3 regions of the Pseudomonas sp. GL_139_B genome follow, and region 1 is predicted to be linked to each of the others. Evidence: predicted binding sites of a transcription regulator. Region 1 holds the regulator's gene; each other region holds the start of a gene.

Region 1 (6,392 bases):
GGATTGCGTCATCGAGAATGACAAAGCGTAACGAACTTGCGTGAGGGTTTTGATCATTACCGCTATAATCGCGGCCCTTCATCAGGCTATACGATTTCCGACATGAGCCAATCCAGTGACCTGATTCAATCAGCACAACGCACCCTGCGCCTCGAACTCGAAGCCGTAGAAGGCTTGCTGCCCCACATCGACGCAGATTTCGTACGCGCTTGCGAGATGATTCTGGCCAGCAAAGGCCGCGTGGTGGTGGTCGGCATGGGTAAATCAGGACACATCGGCAACAAGATCGCCGCGACCCTGGCAAGCACTGGCACCACGGCTTTTTTCGTCCACCCGGCCGAAGCCAGCCACGGCGACATGGGCATGATCACGCGGGATGACATTATCCTGGCCCTGTCGAACTCCGGCTCCACCAATGAAATCCTGACCTTGCTACCCCTGATCAAGCGCCTGGGCATTCAATTGATCAGCGTGACGGGCAACCCGGATTCCCCGTTGGCCAAGGCCGCCGAGGTCAACCTCAACGTTCATGTCGAACACGAGGCCTGCCCGCTGAACCTGGCACCCACCTCCTCCACCACGGCCGCCCTGGTGATGGGTGATGCCCTGGCCGTCGCACTACTGGAAGCTCGTGGCTTTACCGCTGAAGACTTCGCCTTTTCCCACCCCGGTGGCGCGCTTGGCCGACGCCTGCTGTTGAAAGTGGAGAATGTCATGCACGCCGGGCAAGATTTGCCACAGGTTCAGCGCGGTACCCTGCTAAAAGACGCATTGATGGAAATGACCCGCAAGGGCCTGGGAATGACCGTCATTTTGGAGGCTGATGGCAAACTGGCCGGGATCTTCACCGACGGTGATTTGCGTCGCACACTGGATCGCAGCATCGACATCCATAGCGCCACCATCGAACAGGTCATGACAGCTCATGGCAAGACCGCCCGCGCCGAAATGCTCGCTGCCGAGGCCTTGAAAATCATGGAAGACCACAAAATCAACGCCCTGGTCGTGGTCGACAGCGAAGACCGTCCGGTCGGCGCCTTGAACATGCACGATTTACTGCGTGCAGGAGTAATGTAATGAACACGGACCTGCTGCAACGCGGCCAACAGATCAAACTCGCGGTGTTCGACGTCGATGGCGTGCTGACCGACGGGCGCCTGTACTTTCTCGAAGACGGCAGTGAATTCAAGACATTCAATACGCTCGACGGCCAAGGCATCAAGATGCTGATGGCAGCGGGCGTGCAGACCGCAATCATCAGCGGCCGCAAAACCCCGGTGGTCGAACGGCGAGCGAAAAACCTCGGCATTCCCCACCTTTATCAGGGGCGGGAAGACAAACTGGTAGTGCTGGACGAGCTTCTGGCTCAACTCAACCTAAGCTATGAACAAGTGGCCTACCTGGGTGACGACCTGCCGGACCTGCCGGTGATTCGCCGCGTCGGCTTGGGCATGGCGGTAGCCAACGCCGCCAGCTTCGTGCGTGAAAATGCTCATGGCATTACCGTTGCCCGGGGCGGCGAGGGTGCCGCTCGTGAATTCTGCGAATTGATCCTGCGCGCCCAGGGCCGCCTTGATGCGGCCAACGCTGCGTATCTGTGAGCCCATTATGCTGAGCAAAAAGTTTCGTAACATCCTGCTATTCAGCTGCATCGCCGCGCTGTTCGCTGCGGTCGGCTACTGGAACATCAGCCCGGAACGCTTCCTCGACAAAACTGTGGTCAAGGTCGATGAAAGCGCGATCGACTATTACGCGACCAATGCTCACAGCGTGCAGTTTCTGCCGGACGGCAAATTGCAGTACGAAATGACGTCCGACAAGGTCGAACACCTGAAGGCGTCAGAGGTCACATTGCTGACCAATCCGGACCTGAACATGTTTCGCGGCACCGAGTTTCCCTGGCACGTCCAGAGCGAGCACGGGGAAGTCAACCCGGACGGCACCCAGGTCGAGTTGATCGACTCGGTGCGCATCACCCGTTTTGACGAGAAAAACCGCAGGACCCTGATTACCACCACCCGTATGACTGTGTTCCCGCAGCAGCAATATGCGCAGACCGATCAACCCGTTAGTATCGACGGCGCTGGCGGTGTATCGACAGGCATCGGAATGAAAGCGTACTTGAAAGAAAGCAGGATACACCTGCTATCTAACGTAAGAGGACAGTATGAGGCTCGTTAAAACCCTCCCTATTTTGCTCAGTCTGGGCGCAGCACTGGGAAGCGTGAGCGCCTGGGCTCTGCCGAACGATCAAGACCAGCCTATCCGCATACAAGCCGACGACGCCCAGCTGGACGACAAGAACGGCGTTGCCACCTATACGGGCGACGTGATCATCACCCAGGGTTCGATGAAGGTTACCGGCAATAAAGTGACCATGACGCGCACCCCGGCGGGTGACATCGACGTGGTGACCTCGGTGGGCAATCTGGCCTACTTCGAGCAACTGCAAACCGCAGGCGACCCCAAGCCTGTCCAGGGCTGGGGTGTGACCATCCAGTACCTCGCCGCGAAAAATCGCGTCGTACTGATCGACAAGGCAAAGGTTATCGACAAGGACAACAACATCACCCAAGGCGAGAAAATCGTCTACGACACCGACAAAAAGCTTGCCAGCGCCGGTCGCGCTACCGGCAGCAAGGTGACCGAATCGCGTCCGCGTATCGACATGGTGATCCAGCCGAAGAAGAAAACCGACGAGCAAAAGGCCCCGTAATGGCAACTCTGAAAGCTCAGCATCTGGCCAAGAGCTACAAGAGCCGCCAGGTCGTGCGTGACGTCAGCCTGTCGATCGACAGCGGTCAAATCGTCGGTCTGCTGGGTCCTAACGGCGCCGGCAAGACCACCTGCTTCTACATGATTGTCGGCCTGGTTCAGGCCGATCAGGGCCGTGTGCTGATCGACGATCTGGATGTCAGCCACCAGCCAATGCACGGTCGTGCAAAGGCCGGTATCGGCTATCTGCCGCAAGAAGCGTCGATCTTCCGCAAACTCTCGGTCGCCGACAACATCATGGCGATCCTCGAGACCCGCAAGGAACTCGACAAGGCAGGGCGTCGCAAAGAGCTGGAAAGCTTGCTGCAGGAATTCCACATCAGCCACATCCGCGACAACCTCGGCATGAGCCTGTCAGGTGGTGAACGCCGTCGCGTGGAAATCGCCCGGGCATTGGCTACCAACCCGAAATTCATCCTGCTCGACGAACCATTCGCCGGCGTGGACCCGATTTCGGTAGGCGACATCAAACAGATCATCTACCACCTCAAGGCCAAGGGCATTGGCGTGCTGATCACTGACCACAACGTCCGTGAAACCCTGGATATCTGCGAAACCGCCTACATCGTCAACGATGGTCAGCTGATCGCTGAAGGCGATTCCGCCACTATCCTGGCCAACGATCTGGTTAAAGAAGTCTATTTGGGCCATGAGTTCCGCCTGTAAGCGTTGAGGTGTCTGACTGTTCTCTCGGGCGCTTGTCTCGATAAAAAATCAACATTTTTTTATTGTTACAGCGCTCTAGGCAAACGCTGCAGTTTCGGGCATATAATTTGCTTATGTTTGGCGCTCCGGCGCCCTGTAGTGGATGGCGCATGCGCGCCGGCGAATAAGGTGTTAAGCCCCTGCCATGAAACCATCGCTAGTCTTGAGAATGGGCCAGCAGCTGACGATGACACCGCAGCTGCAACAGGCCATCCGCCTGCTCCAATTGTCGACCCTGGACCTGCAACAGGAAATCCAGGAGGCCCTGGAGTCCAATCCGATGCTCGAACGCCAGGAAGATGGCGACGACTTCGACAACGCCGACCCCTTGGCCGACAAAGCCGAGCAACAACCCAACGCCGACATTCAAGAGCCCTCCTACCAGGAAACCGCTCCCACGGTTGACAACCTCGAGGAAGGTGACTGGAACGAGCGCATTCCCAATGAACTGCCGGTTGATACCGCATGGGAAGACGTTTACCAGACCAGCGCCAGCAGCCTGCCGAGCAACGATGACGACGAATGGGATTTCACCACTCGCACATCGGCCGGTGAGAGCCTGCAAAGCCACCTGTTGTGGCAACTGAATCTGGCGCCGATGTCCGACACCGATCGCCTGATCGCCGTGACCCTGATCGACTGCATCAACAATCAGGGCTATCTGGATGAAACCCTCGAGGAAATCCTCGAGGCCTTCGATCCGGAACTGGACATCGAACTGGACGAAATCGAAGCCGTCCTGCACCGCATCCAGCAATTCGAGCCGGCCGGTATCGGCGCTCGCAACCTGGGCGAATGCTTGCTACTGCAATTGCGCCAATTGCCAGCCAAGACGCCTTGGCTCGCCGAAGCCAAGCGCCTGGTCAGCGACTACATCGATCTGCTCGGCAGCCGCGACTACTCTCAGCTGATGCGCCGGATGAAGATCAAGGAAGATGAACTGCGCCAGGTCATCGAACTGGTCCAGAGCCTCAACCCGCGCCCCGGCTCGCAGATCGAATCCAGCGAAGCCGAGTACGTCGTTCCCGACGTTATCGTGCGCAAGGACAACGAACGCTGGCTGGTGGAACTGAATCAGGAGTCGGTGCCACGACTGCGGGTCAACGCCCAATACGCCGGGTTTGTCCGGCGCGCTGATACCAGCGCCGACAACACCTTCATGCGCAATCAGTTGCAAGAGGCCCGCTGGTTCATCAAGAGCCTGCAAAGCCGTAACGAAACCCTGATGAAAGTCGCCACCCAGATCGTCGAGCATCAGCGTGGCTTCCTGGAATACGGCGACGAAGCCATGAAACCGCTGGTCCTGCATGACATTGCCGAAGCAGTGGGCATGCACGAATCGACAATTTCACGGGTCACCACGCAAAAATTCATGCATACCCCACGGGGTATTTATGAGCTGAAATACTTTTTCTCCAGCCACGTCAGCACCTCCGAAGGCGGTGAATGCTCGTCCACAGCGATCCGCGCGATCATCAAAAAGCTGGTTGCCGCGGAAAATCAGAAAAAGCCGTTGAGTGACAGCAAGATCGCTGGTTTACTGGAGGCACAAGGCATTCAGGTGGCTCGCCGCACCGTCGCCAAGTACCGCGAGTCCCTCGGGATCGCGCCTTCGAGCGAACGCAAGCGGTTGATGTAGAGCCACGCCACAGCGTTCCAGTGGTAGATCATCTGATCTACCGCTTTATGCACTGGCAACGAAGGAGAAGCTGTATGCAAGTCAACATCAGTGGACACCAACTGGAAGTGACCGAACCCCTGCGCACCTACATCGGCGAAAAACTCGAACGATTAGAGCGGCATTTCGACAAGATCACCAACGTGCAGGTCACGATGACGGTCGAGAAGCTGAAGCAGAAAATCGAAGCCACCCTGCATATTCCCGGCAATGAAGTGGTCGCAAACGCGGAACATACCGATATGTACGCGGCGATCGACTCGCTGACCGACAAGCTCGATAAACAACTCAAAAAGCATAAGGAAAAGACCCAGAGCCTCCTCCAGGGTGCGACCGGTCGTTAACACTCCCAACCCATGATCCGACTTGAAAACATCCTGACCCCCGGCCGTTCCCTTGTGAACGTGCCGGGCGGCAGTAAAAAGAAAGCCCTTGAGCAAATTGCCAACCTGATCGCCCGGGAAGTGCCGGATCTGGAGATGCAAGATGTCTTCGAGGCTTTGATTGCCCGTGAAAAGCTCGGCTCGACCGGTTTTGGCAACGGCATCGCCATCCCCCACTGTCGCCTTAAAGGTTGCGAGTCGCCCATCAGCGCCTTGATGCACCTCGACGCCCCCATTGATTTCGACGCCATCGACGGCGCTCCGGTTGACCTGCTGTTCGTACTGCTGGTCCCGCAAGCAGCTACCGATGCACACCTGGAACTGCTCCGCCAGATCGCCAGCATGCTCGATCGCAAGGAAGTCCGTGATCGTCTTCGCAGCGCCCCAAGCAACGAAGCCTTGTATCAGGTTGTCCTGGACGAGCAAAACGGTCAGTAATCATGCGTTTGATCATCGTCAGCGGCCGCTCCGGCTCAGGTAAAAGCACCGTCCTCGATGTTCTCGAGGACAACGGCTACTACTGCATCGACAACCTGCCCGCCGGCCTGCTGCCGGAACTGGCGGAAGGCGCCTTGATTCATACCGAATTGCTACAACCGCTGGTCGCTGTATCCATCGACGCGCGTAACCTGCCGAGCCACCTTTCGCGTTTTCCCGAACTGCTGGAAGAAGTCCGCGGCCGGCACATCAAGTGCGATGTGCTGTACCTGGATGCCGATGAAGAAACCCTGCTCAAGCGCTTTTCCGAAACCCGCCGTCGTCACCCGCTGAGCACCGCCAACCGTTCATTGGCTGAGGCAATCGAGGATGAAAGCACTCTGCTGGGGCCGATCGCCGATCTGGCAGATCTC
Region 2 (6,392 bases), 2.9 Mb from region 1:
CAAGCCTTCGTCGAGAATTTCGTTGATGCCGGTGTAGCGCAGACGCGCGTCTATCTCAGCGGCCAGGCGTTGTGCCGGGCGGCCGTTGGCCCCCGGCAGGCTGGCGAGGATCTGGTCGATTTCTTCGGTGCAGGCGCGCAAGGAGCGCGGCACATCCGCGCGCAGCAACAGCAACTCAGCCACATGCCGGGCACCGGGGGCGTCGCGGTAGATCTCGGTGTACGCCTCGAACGACGACAGCGCACGGAGCAATGCGCTCCACTGGTAATAGGCGTGCGCCGTACTGTCACTGACGGCTTCCGCTTGATCGCCGGCCATTTCGTAGCGAGCGTCAAGCAGGCGCAGCGTGTTGTCGGCCCTTTCGATAAAGGTTCCCAGACGAATGAAGCGGAACGCATCGTTACGCATGATGGTGCCGTAGGACGCGCCCCGAAACAGGTGGGAACGTTCCTTTATCCACTCGCAAAAACGGCTCATGCCGTAACGGCTCAAGCCCTGTACGGCGATCCCGCGAATCTCCAGCCAGGTGGCGTTGATGTTTTCCCACATGTCGGCGGTGATTCGCCCACGCACCGCATGGGCGCTGGCCCGAGCGGCGCCGAGGCAACTGTAGATGCTCGCCGGGTTGTCCGCGTCCAGGGCGAAAAAGTGCAGCAGCCGTTCGGCATGTAACTCGCCGTGGCGCTCCAGGTAGTCGTCCAGGGTGCCGGTGATCAGCAACGGCATGGCGAGTTCGTGCAGCCCGTCACCGCGGCCATCCTGTGGCATCAGCGACAGCGAATAACTGATGTCGAGCATACGAGCGAGGTTTTCCGCCCGCTCCAGGTAACGCGACATCCAATACAAATCCGAGGCAGTTCTACTTAGCATGGCAGGCTTCCTTCAATCCTCGACCACCCAGGTGTCCTTGGTTCCGCCACCCTGGGATGAATTCACCACCAGAGAGCCTTCACGCAGGGCGACACGGGTCAAACCGCCGGGCACGACCCGGGTTTCGCGGCCAGACAGTACAAACGGACGCAGGTCGATGTGGCGTGGGGCGATGCCGTTTTCGACAAAGGTCGGACAGGTCGACAGGGATAACGTCGGTTGGGCGATGTACGCGTGTGGTTTGGCTTTGATCCGTGCGCGAAACGACTCGATTTCCGCCGCCGTCGCCGCCGGCCCCACCAGCATTCCGTAACCGCCGGAGCCCTGGGTTTCCTTGACCACCAGATCGGGAAGATTGGCCAACACGTGGGACAGTTCAGAGGGGTTGCGACACTGGAACGTCGGCACGTTTTTCAGAATCGGTTCTTCGTCGAGGTAAAAACGGATCATGTCGGTGACAAACGGATACACCGACTTGTCGTCCGCGACGCCGGTACCGATGGCATTCGCAAGCACCACGTTGCCGGAGCGGTAGGACGACAGCAGCCCGGGAACGCCCAGCATCGAGTCCGGATTGAACGCCAGCGGATCGAGGAACGCGTCGTCGAGGCGACGGTAGATGACGTCGACGGCCTTAGGCCCGTCCGTCGTGCGCATGAACACCTTGTCATCGCGCACGAACAGGTCCGCGCCCTCCACCAATTCAACCCCCATCTCCCGAGCCAAAAAGGCATGCTCGAAAAATGCGCTGTTGAAGCGACCCGGTGTCAGCACCACCACGCTCGGGTTATCAATCGGGCTGGAGCTTTTCAGGGTATCCAAAAGCAAATTCGGGTAGTGATCGATAGGAGCAATGCGTTGCGCCGCGAACAGTTCGGGGAACAGCCGCATCATCATCTTGCGGTCTTCGAGCATGTAGCTCACGCCGCTAGGTGTGCGCAGGTTGTCTTCAAGCACGTAATACGTGCCGTCGCCGTCGCGCACCAGATCGACGCCAGAGATGTGCGAATAGATATCCCGATGCAGATCCAGCCCTTGCATCGCCAACTGATATTGCTCGTTGGCCAGCACTTGCTCGGCAGGAATGATGCCCGCCTTGATGATGCGCTGCTCGTGATAGAGGTCGGCAAGGAACATATTCAATGCCTTGACCCGCTGAATGCAGCCGCGCTCGACGACCCGCCATTCACTGGCCGGGATGCTACGAGGGATGGTATCGAAGGGAATCAGGCGCTCTGTCCCCTGCTCATCCCCATAGAGGGTGAAAGTAATCCCGGCGCGATGAAACAACAGATCGGCCTCGCGTCGCCGTTGTGCCAAAAGCTCGTCAGGCGTTTCGGCCAGCCAACGGGCAAACTCCCGATAATGCGGGCGGACCTGGCCGCCTGCATCGTACATTTCATCAAAATAGGTGCGGATCATGCCGTACTCCTTGTCACCCGGACATCTAGGCTTCGCAAGGCCCGTGCCATCGGCATAAACGCTTTGATATCAATCAGTTGGAAATAAACACCGTTAATACCGCACCAATCCTGTGCAGCAAACGCCCCAACTTGATTGCCCCCGCTTCATTGCAAGGCGACGTTGTCGCCTATCACCAGCATAGTCAGAGTTGATTTCGCTGCCCGGTCGTCGGTGCGGATAATCCGCGCATTCGCTGGAAAACAGCCCGAACTTCCCTTTAGCCGCCTGCTCGGGCGGTTTTTTTTTGCGCCGGTTTCTTGTTTCAGGATTTTGCCGGAAGTTTTTGCCGCCCCATAAACTAAAACGGCCAACCCGAAGGCCAGCCGTTAGTGCGTGTCACTGTTCATAAGCTTATGCGAGTAGCCCTCGTACCTCCTGCTTGACGCCCCATCCTTCAATGATGCCGCCCAGAGGCTCGACCACGGCCTCAAAACATTGCTCGAAATCGCCGATGTCATCGTAGGTGGCGTACATGACTTTGCTCAGTTCGAGCGCCCATGCGCCGTCTTCGCGCACACTGATTTGCGCATTCAAGGACTCACCACGGTAATGACCTGCTGCTCTGCGGGCCCGCTCCTCGTCGGGAAAAATGGCGTAGAACTCGATGGGATGGAATCTTGAAAAGTCGAAACCGCCTTCTTTCATGCGGCGCAGCACCGAGCTGCTGATGTCTTCTTGATAGGCTGTGCTCATGAAACGTCCCCCTCATAGTGATGGATAGACTTTCCGTATTCCCGGCACACGCAACCGAGTGGTGCGAGCGATGCGGCAACCTCGTTGCCGGTGGGAAGCAAGCATGTAGCTGACAAGACCAGACCTTAGCGATCCATTCGCTGATCTCGATTGCAGAGTAGCCTCAAGAGAGCGCCGATGCCAAGGCCTGCATGAGAATGTGACAGGAAGTGTTCAGGCTGGCGTGATACCGAGGATTTGTATGCTGTTCTGTGATTTAAGACTTTTGACGCTCGCATCAGCGGTTCGCCCTTCCAGATCATTCAGATCCAGTTCGGCGGCGACTGGAAGAAGTCGGGCCTTGATGAGTTTGGCCGCGTGCTCATTGTCCGGGCACTCGTCGCACTCAAAGACTTCATCGACTGTTTCACCGTGATCATCTACGAAAGTGATTTTCCACTTTTGCATCAGAGCCTCCTCGATAAAACCCATGGATGGGCTTACAAGCATCTGGACTTTTGCGCGGACTGTTCGTTCAACGGATTACGGCGTGCGAGCGTGAAAAACACGACTCGCTTCCACAGGGAATTCTGAGTCAGATCCGTACGTCAGCCCGCGGCCCGGTGATGGCCCAGATGATCAGCCCCAGCACCGGCAAGCACGCGATCAACAGCACCCAGAGGACTTTCATCCCGGTGGTGGCGCCGCTTTTAAACACGTTGATGATGGCCCAGATATCCAGAACGAAAATGATCAAGGCAATCAGGCTGTTGAACGTAGAACCCATGGTGACGCTCCCTAAGAGTAATTTGCACTCTTAGGATAGCCGCCTAATGCGAGGGTTCAGATTTTTTCAGGGTTTACGTCAGATATGGATCGCCACTTTCAAGGCTTCCAGGGATGGCGCAGCGGCGATGCCGACCTCGGCGCACAGTTCAAGAACTCGTGGCACGTCGTTGCCGTAGACCAGCACCACTTGCATCTCGTCGTCGAGCAACTGGCTGAAGTTCATCAGCGTGTACCCGCCGTTTTCCTTGTTCATGCTGCCCATTTGCACCTGAATGCGGTTGAGCGCGGTCAGGGCTTCGGTTTTGGCCAGTTGCTTGGGTTTGATATTGAAATCAACACCGGGGCCGAACGAAGCGACGATCCGGGCGAACAGGTCCATGTACGTGTCGGCCTGGAACAGCACCGTCTCCGGCAGACTGCCAACAACCACCCACTCGCCCAAAGGGATCGGGAACGAGTCGTCGTAGTTGATATCCGGATTGGCCGTCAGAAAAGCTTCAGGATCGGCGTAAGCCTGAGCCGCTTCGTCAGCGACCTTCAGGATTTCGTCATCGCTCATGCACCCGGAGCTGATTTTGCTGATGAGTTCGACGAGTGCGGCTTTCATGAGGTGGATCCTGTAGCGAATGAATTTTGAGGGCGCGAAGGATAGCGCATTTGGAGGAAGTTACCGAGCAGGGTGGGACCTGTGGTGAGGGAGCTAGCCCGTCACCACAACTGATCAGCCGAGCAGTTTTTCCAGCTGCGCGATGGTATCGGTGGCGCCCAGGGTTTTCGCGGCATCAAGTGCAGATACGCCGTTGGCGTCCTTGGCTTTCGGATCGGCACCTTTGCTGATCAGGTAGTCGACGATTTCGACGCGGTTGAACATCGCCGCCATCATCAGCGCGGTTCGGCCATCAAACGATGAACCTTCCACTTGCGCCCCGCCGTCTACCAGCGCTTTGACCACAGCCAGGTCGCCCTTGAACGCGGCACCGGCAATCGGGCTTTGGCCGTTGTCATTGCGAATTTCCGGGTCGGCCTTGTGTTCGAGCAAGACTTTTACGGTATCCACATGGCCATGGTAGGCGGCCAGCATCAGCAAGGTGTCGCCTTTGTGGTTGCGCAGATTAGGCGGCAGGCCTTTGGTCAGCAGCGCAGCCATCATGGCCGCATCGCCCTCGCGCGCTTTGTTGAAGACCTGTTCGGCAAATTCAGCGGCTTCTTCGGGGGTCATCTGGCGACTTTGGTCTGACATCGGGGGCTCCACGTTGGGTTGTTCGCAAAGGCGACAGTTTCCCGAGCAGCCCCCACGCTGTCACTTGTTTTTTCTCAAGGGCTGCCATAGCCACATTCAATAGCGGTACTTACCGCCGAGAATATCCGCCAGCACTTGCTCGGTCACCTGCACATAGGTGTGGGTACCGGGTAACCAGGCATAGATCGGGTCATCGCCGGTTTTGCCGGGGTCGAAGGCTTCGTCCTTGAGCCGGGTCTTCTTGTATTTGAACGTCCCGGTGGTCTCCATTTTCACTTTTACCCGCAGGAACAGCGGCACCGCATAGGCCGGCATTTGCTGGCGAGCGAAATCCAGCAATTCACTGAAATCCAGGGTGGCCAAGGATTCGGCCGGGGTAATCGCAGCCATGCCGGCGCGCCCGTTAGTGTTTCGGACCTCTACGCCATACGCCACGGCTTCCGCGATCTGCGGATATTGCAGCAAGATGTTTTCAACTTCCGTGGTCGAGACGTTTTCGCCTTTCCAGCGGTAGGTGTCACCCAATCGATCGACGAATTGTGCATGGCCGAAACCAATGTTGCGCAGCAGGTCACCGGTGTTGAAGTAACGATCGCCCTTCTTGAACACGTCATGCAGCACGACTTTTTCGGTTTTTTGCGGGTCGGTGTAGCCGTCCAGCGGTGCCTTGTCGTCGATTCTTGCCAACAACAGCCCCTGCGCGCCTTTGGCGACTTTGTTCATGAAACCCTTGTCATTACGAATCGGCTGACCACTGTCATGGTCGTAGGTCACCAATTCCCAGGCCATCAGCGAGAAACCGATGGTGTGGTCAAAATTGAGAATGTTGCTGAACCCGATGTTGCCGTCGCTGGCCGCATATAACTCGCAAATGTGGTTAACGCCGAAACGGTTCTTGAAGGCGTTCCACGCGCCGGGACGCAAACCGTTGCCGATCATCTTGGTCACGTTGTGTTGGCGGTCCTCGGCGCTGGGCGGCTGATCTATCAGATAACGGCACAGTTCGCCCACATAGCCGAGGGTGGTCGCGTGGTAGTTGCGTACTTCGCTCCAGAACTGGCTGGCGCTGAACTTGCGACGGATGGCAAACCCCGAGGCGCCGCTGATGGCCGAACCCCAGCACACGCAGAGCCCGGTGCCGTGATACAGCGGCAAGGTGCAATAGACGATGTCGTGCGGCTGCATGTCCAGGGCGATCAGGCCGAAGCTGGCAGAACTGCGCATCCAGCGCCCGTGCTTGAAGATACCGGCCTTGGGCAGTCCAGTGGTGCCGGAGGTGTAGATGTAGAAACAAGGATCGTCGAAAAAAACCCGCTGGCTGCTGGCCGGATTGTCGTCGGCCGCATCGGCACTGGCC
Region 3 (6,392 bases), 570 kb from region 1:
CTCCGCCGCCGGGTTCATGTACTCAAGGCGCAATTCGGCGTCGAGCAGAATGGTGGCGGTGGTCAGGTTGTCGAGTAGCAGTCGATGCAGTGCGTCGCTAATGGTCATCAGGACCTCTTTTGGAGCAGGGCGCGCGCAAGAACCAAGCGCTGATGCTGGGAAAATGCAAAAACCAAACCAAGGCTCCGAAAAGAAGCGTTTAAGGCCTGAAACGGACGTTTGACGCTCGTTTGCGTGGCGTTCTGCCAGCTTTCGCGGGTACTTTCGAACCAAAATGGGTTGCGATATGGGTATGGTGCAACCTATTGCACCAATGTAGTGCGTAAAGCTGAGCGGCGTTAGAACAAACGCAAGAAAGGATTTATTTTTTCTTTCGGTTTGTCTGTGAGCGGGCATTCCGGCCGTTTGCCATAGTCGACGAGGGCGCAAGGTTTGACCTGGCGTTTTTGCGCGAGAGATGTGCGCAGCATGTGGAATGGCTGATTGGCCGTGCGTTCGACTGTACGGCCCAGTTCGTCGATGATTTCGACGGACAGGTTGTGACTTCCACGGTCGATGTTGCTCAGCGGGAACACCGGACTGAAGCCGGGGTCGGCGGTGGGTTGGCCGTCGAGTAGCAGTCGGTAGCGATGGCCCGGTTGCAGGCGGGGTTCGTTGGTGACGCTGACGATGATTTCGCCGGCATTGCTACGGATTGTTGAGTCTGGCTCCGGCACCAATATGCGAAGCAAGCCGTAGTGGAACAGCGGTTGCTCTTCGGACAGGTTCTCGGCAATCAGCTGCTTCACAACGGTGGGCTGGGCAGTCATGCGGTTGCTGGTCGCCAGTGGTACGCGTTTGGCGTTGCCGTGTTGCGGCTGATCGGTGAATGCGCGATTGCCTTGAGCGTCGAGGTAGGTGAACACCTCGGCCGACACGGGCAGGGCGAAAAAACAGGCGAACAGCAGCAACAGCCTCATGGCTTATGCACCCTTTGTAAGGTGAACGTCACGGTCGGACTTTGCTGAAGGACATGCTCTCCATTGATCACCTGCACTGCCAGGCGGTGTTCGCCACGGTCGATGTTCGCCAGTTGCAGTATCTGCACATTGCTCGGTTGCCCATAAGGTTGGCCATCAAGCAGCAACCGCAACAGGTGCGGCGCTTGTAAGCGAGGCCTGATCAGGACGCTGACGGTGAAGGTGCCGTTATTGGCGCGCAGGGCTTCCTCGGTGGGCAAACCATTCAGTTGCAGCACCTCATAGGCGCTGTGTGGCTGCTGATTGTTAACGGTGTCGGTAGACGGTGCGGGAGGAGGCTGGCGCTCAACACTATTGAGTGGCGGCAGCTCAACCGGTTGGGTCTCGACGCCATCCGGTGGTTGATTGCTGTAGGAGGTGTTGCCGTCGGCGTCGGTGTATTTGTAGATTTTGGCCGTCACGGGATAGACGAAGAACAGCAGCAAAAATATTAAAAGTGGCCGCATTCAGACTCCCTGTGAGCAGCAAGGATTTACTCTGACAGTGGAATACCTTCGCTGCCAGCATAGAACACAATAAGTTCGACCGGTTCATCGCCGGTGATCCCGCGATGGGCGATATCGACCATTTCCGCCACGGCTTCACCTTGTTTGACGCGTCTGGTCTGGCCGTTGTTCCTGCTCTCGATCATCAGCTCGCCGGAGAGGACATAGCCCGCGTTGGGAATGGGGTGGATGTGCCAGGGCAGTTGGGTGTTGGCCGGTATCTTGAGTTTGAGCATGGTCAGCTCGGGTGCGGCATCCGGATAGCGCAGGTAAGGTGAGTTGTCCCACGACTGACTGCTTTTGAGCAGGATTTCTCGTTCGATTTTCGTGGGCACCGCCGTTGTGCTGCAGCCTTGCAGGGTAAGGGCGCCGAGCGCGACCAGTATTGCCTTGAGTGAGTAGGTTTTCATCGATCCTTCCTTTGAGTCCAGGCAGTGGACAGGCTGCGAATCATTCACAGCGATTGATGCCGGAAGATACTGCGTGCGGCCGAGGGGAAGGCGAATTTTATTGTTGGAAAATGCGTCAAAAAGGCGTCTGAAACGGGCTGCGTAACCATCAGGCAATCTACTCTGCGTTCAAAAAATCGTCTTATCCGCCGCACCCGGTCGTCCTGGAGGGCTCATTCAGAATCTTTCATGCAAGGCCCGATTATCTTGCGCAATTTGCTGTCGTCTTGTGGCAAGACAAACCTGGCGGTCAGCGGTGGATCACCTTTTATTGTTGACGGTAGTGTCATCGTCAGCGATTGGCCCCGAGCGCCTTTGTGGGTCCAGTCATTCAACCCTTGTCGATTGGTAGGCATGTAAAAGTTGAAGAGCAATTTGTCTGATGGCGGCAACGCTCTCGTGTAAAAGCCGTTTACCGAATAGTCGCGGGGCGCAAGTGTTCCGGTTTTGAGGCTCATAGGGCCGGTGGACAGGGCGTCAGGGCCTTCAAAGGCATCGGGGTTAAAGCCCAGCTCATCCGTCGAGGTCAGCAGTGTGATAACAGGGCGCACGGGAGAGCGATAACAACTGACTTGCAGCATGGCTGCGGTGGTTTTGTTTCCGTGGCTCGCTTGACCGTTCAGGCGCGAACTAACTAGCGGGGCGTCCGGATCTGGTTTCACTACGCTCCATGCCTCTTCGTGAGCGTCGGCAGGCAAGAGGCTGTCAGCGGCTTGAGTGCCGGTCAGGATGCAGAGCAACAACGTTAACGAGAAAAAATTGGTGCGGGGAAGGTTCATCGCAAAAACCGCAGGGAGAGGATGCGGCGGATGGTAGAGGGTTGCGTGCGATGGGCGAACCCATCAGAGGGGGCGCGTCTGGGTTTAACCCCGGCTAGCGCTCTGTTTCCAATCCAAGTGCTTGTTTTTTATACAAATAAAAAGGCCTCCCGAAGGAGGCCAATTTGTTACGCCGCGTGTGCTGGCGCTACCGGATTAGCAGCTGTAGTACAGCTCATATTCCAGTGGGTGTACGAAGGTACGTACCTTGATTTCTTCTTCGCTTTTCAGAGCGATGTAAGCGTCGATGAAGTCGTCACTGAAAACGCCGCCTTTGGTCAGGAACGCACGACCTTTGTCCAGCTCTTCCAGGGCTTCTTTCAGGCTGCCGCAAACTTGTGGGATCTCTTTCGCCTCTTCAGGCGGCAGGTCGTACAGGTTTTTGTCAGCTGCGTCGCCAGGGTGGATCTTGTTCTGGATGCCGTCCAGGCCAGCCATCAACAGTGCAGCGAAGCCCAGGTACGGGTTAGCTGCTGGATCCGGGAAGCGAGCTTCGATACGGCGAGCGCGAGGGCTGGACACGTAAGGAATACGGATCGAAGCGGAACGGTTGCGAGCCGAGTAGGCCAGCATTACTGGAGCTTCGAAACCTGGGACCAGGCGCTTGTAGGAGTTGGTCGACGGGTTGGTGAAGCCGTTCAAAGCCTTACCGTGCTTGATGATGCCGCCGATGAAGTACAGGGCGGTGTCGGACAGGCCGGCATAGCCTTCGCCAGCGAAGGTGTTCTTGCCATCTTTGGCGATGGACAGGTGAACGTGCATACCCGAACCGTTGTCGCCGTACAGAGGCTTAGGCATGAAGGTCGCGGTGCGGCCGTAAGCAACTGCAACGTTGTGTACGCAGTACTTCAGGGTCTGAACTTCGTCAGCCTTGGCAACCAGGGTGTTGAACTTCACACCGATTTCGTTCTGGCCGGCAGTCGCCACTTCGTGGTGGTGAACTTCGATGGTCAGGCCCATTTCTTCCATGGCGTTGCACATGGAGGTACGGATTTCGTGGTCGTGGTCAAACGGTGGAACCGGGAAGTAACCGCCTTTGATACCTGGACGGTGGCCATGGTTGCCGCCTTCGATGTCCTGGTCGGACATCCACGAACCTTGTTCGGAGAAGATTTTGAACATCGAGCCGGAGATGTCCGACTTGAACTTCACTTGATCAAAGATGAAGAACTCTGGCTCCGGGCCAACGAATACGGTATCGCCGATACCGGTCGACTTCAGGTATTCCTCGGCACGGTGGGCGATGGCGCGTGGGTCACGGTCATAGCCTTGCATGGTCGAAGGGTCGATCACGTTGCAGACCAGAATCAGCGTTGGGTCTTCGGTGAACGGGTCGAGGACGGCAGTGCTGTCGTCCGGCAGCAGGATCATGTCGGAAGCTTCGATGCCTTTCCAGCCAGCGATGGAGGAGCCGTCGAACATTTTGCCTTCTTCGAAGAAAGCTTCATCCAGCGCGTCGCGAGCCGGCATGGTCACGTGGTGCTGAGTGCCTTTGGTGTCCGTGAAGCGCAGATCAATCCATTTGACGTCATGATCTTTGATGAGTTGAACCGACTTCGACATAGTGTCCTCCGGGTGGCTTCGGGCTTAGTAGTGGATGCCCTTGGAATGTGGGTGATGCCGGCGCGAATACTCTGCCATGGCAACCTGCCTCACAAGGGAGCAAATTGCATGCCAGTGCCCCACCATGGGTTTTTTGCTCCAATTTCATGCTTATAAAGGTATAAACGGTCATTAGGCGGAAAATCTCGCCCTACAATGTGGCGTTAAAATCCATAAATGACCTGTTTTGGTGCGCGCAAAACCTTCTGCATATTAACTGGTTAAACCTTGAGCAATTTCCGCTATAATCCGCGCCCCCCTTTTTCGGCTGACCCAGCGCGCGCTGTTTTCATGAAACTAATCGTAAAAGTCTTCCCCGAGATCACCATCAAGAGCCGCCCGGTACGGATGCGTTTCATCCGCCAATTGGCCAAAAACATCCGCACCGTGCTCCGCGACCTGGATCCGGCCGTGGTGGTGAACGGTGTGTGGGACAATCTCGAGCTGGAAACCCGCGTCAGCGAGCCGAAAGCCCTGAAGGAGATGACCGAGCGCCTGAGTTGCATGCCGGGCATCGCGCATTTCCTGCAGGTCGATGAATACCCCTTGGGCGACTTCGACGACATCGTCGCCAAGTGCAAGCAGCACTTCGGTGATTCGCTGTCCGGGAAGATCTTCTCGGTGCGCTGCAAGCGCGCCGGCAAGCACGAATTCAGCTCGATGGATGTTGAAAAATACGTCGGCAGCCAGCTGCGTCGTCAGTGCGGCGCAGCCGGAATCTCGCTCAAAGAGCCGGAAATCGAAGTTCGTATCGAAATTCGCGACAAACGGTTGTTCGTGATCCATAGCCAGCACAACAGCATCGGTGGATATCCGCTGGGTGCCCTGGAGCAGACGCTTGTGCTGATGTCCGGCGGCTTCGATTCCACCGTGGCGGCGTACCAGATCATGCGCCGTGGCCTGATGAGCCATTTCTGCTTCTTCAATCTGGGCGGAAGGGCCCATGAATTGGGCGTCATGGAAGTCGCGCACTTCATCTGGAAGAAGTACGGAAGCTCCCAACGCGTGTTATTTGTCAGTGTGCCGTTCGAGGAAGTACTGGGAGAAATTCTCGGGAAAGTCGATAACAGTCATATGGGCGTAGTTTTGAAGCGTATGATGTTGCGCGCAGCTTCCCGTATTGCTGATCGGCTGGACATTGAAGCGCTGGTCACCGGTGAAGCGATTTCCCAGGTGTCGAGCCAGACGTTGCCGAACCTGTCCGTGATCGACTGCGTGACCGACAAGCTGGTCTTGCGTCCGCTGATCGCCAGTCACAAGCAGGACATCATCGACCTGGCCAACGAAATCGGCACCGCCGACTTCGCCAAGCACATGCCGGAATACTGCGGAGTCATCTCGGTGAACCCAAAGACCCACGCCAAGCGTCCGCGCGTGGAGCATGAAGAGAAAGAATTCGACATGGCGGTCCTTGAGCGTGCGCTCGAGAACGCCAAACTGGTACCGATCGATCGCGTCATCGACGAATTGGGCCAGGACTTGCAGATTGAAGAAGTCAGCGAAGCGCTGGCGGGGCAAATCATCATCGACATCCGTCACCCGGATGCCGCTGAAGATGATCCGCTGGCCCTGGCTGGTATCGAGGTACAAGCGATGCCTTTCTATGCATTGAACGCTCGTTTCAAGGAACTGGACCCTACTCGCCAGTACCTGCTGTATTGCGACAAAGGCGTGATGAGTCGCCTGCATGCCCACCATTTGCTCAGTGAGGGGCATGCCAATGTGCGCGTTTATCGACCGAGCTAAGAGCCCGGGGCTGTATGCCTGTGGCCTACGTCACCGGCCCCCCGACTCTGCCGTCAAGCTGTAACGGCAAGGCCTGACTCTACTGTTAATCGCTGCCAAGACTTGTCAGCACACCGAATCCTCTGATCGAGATACACAAGTGATCGAAAATCTACGCAACATCGCCATCATTGCTCACGTTGACCATGGTAAAACCACCCTGGTAGACAAACTCTTGCGTCAATCCGGCACCCTGGAGCGCAACGAGCTCAACGACGAGCGCGTGATGGACTC

What was found. The regulator sigma-54, encoded in region 1, starts transcription at its own class of promoters, with help from an activator protein. The targets are predictions, from matches to a motif close to ANTGGCATNNANNTTGCTNT.
Region 2: a site for sigma-54 is predicted at 2,324-2,343, ahead of AC3ISI_RS20155 (circularly permuted type 2 ATP-grasp protein). Genes of this name have one in related genera too.
Region 3: a site for sigma-54 is predicted at 4,431-4,450, ahead of glnA (type I glutamate--ammonia ligase). Genes of this name have one in related genera too.

Annotation. Positions count from the first base shown of each region.
Region 1 is NZ_CM174403.1:936,529-942,920, reverse strand. It holds gene AC3ISI_RS04125 (KpsF/GutQ family sugar-phosphate isomerase) at 103-1,077, shown strand; gene AC3ISI_RS04120 (KdsC family phosphatase) at 1,077-1,601, shown strand; gene lptC (LPS export ABC transporter periplasmic protein LptC) at 1,609-2,181, shown strand; gene lptA (lipopolysaccharide transport periplasmic protein LptA) at 2,168-2,716, shown strand; gene lptB (LPS export ABC transporter ATP-binding protein) at 2,716-3,441, shown strand; gene AC3ISI_RS04100 (RNA polymerase factor sigma-54) at 3,626-5,119, shown strand; gene hpf (ribosome hibernation-promoting factor, HPF/YfiA family) at 5,194-5,502, shown strand; gene ptsN (PTS IIA-like nitrogen regulatory protein PtsN) at 5,515-5,979, shown strand; gene rapZ (RNase adapter RapZ) at 5,982-6,392, shown strand, end outside.
Region 2 is NZ_CM174403.1:4,425,654-4,432,045, forward strand. It holds gene AC3ISI_RS20150 (alpha-E domain-containing protein) at 1-870, opposite strand, end outside; gene AC3ISI_RS20155 (circularly permuted type 2 ATP-grasp protein) at 883-2,292, opposite strand; gene AC3ISI_RS20160 (ribonuclease E inhibitor RraB) at 2,686-3,027, opposite strand; gene AC3ISI_RS20165 (hypothetical protein) at 3,241-3,474, opposite strand; gene AC3ISI_RS20170 (PLDc N-terminal domain-containing protein) at 3,602-3,793, opposite strand; gene AC3ISI_RS20175 (hypothetical protein) at 3,872-4,402, opposite strand; gene AC3ISI_RS20180 (ankyrin repeat domain-containing protein) at 4,517-5,035, opposite strand; gene AC3ISI_RS20185 (long-chain-acyl-CoA synthetase) at 5,132-6,392, opposite strand, start outside.
Region 3 is NZ_CM174403.1:363,060-369,451, forward strand. It holds gene glnL (nitrogen regulation protein NR(II)) at 1-108, opposite strand, end outside; gene AC3ISI_RS01685 (DUF4124 domain-containing protein) at 339-959, opposite strand; gene AC3ISI_RS01690 (DUF4124 domain-containing protein) at 956-1,465, opposite strand; gene AC3ISI_RS01695 (cupin domain-containing protein) at 1,492-1,914, opposite strand; gene AC3ISI_RS01700 (hypothetical protein) at 2,127-2,732, opposite strand; gene glnA (type I glutamate--ammonia ligase) at 2,928-4,334, opposite strand; gene thiI (tRNA uracil 4-sulfurtransferase ThiI) at 4,665-6,119, shown strand; gene typA (translational GTPase TypA) at 6,259-6,392, shown strand, end outside.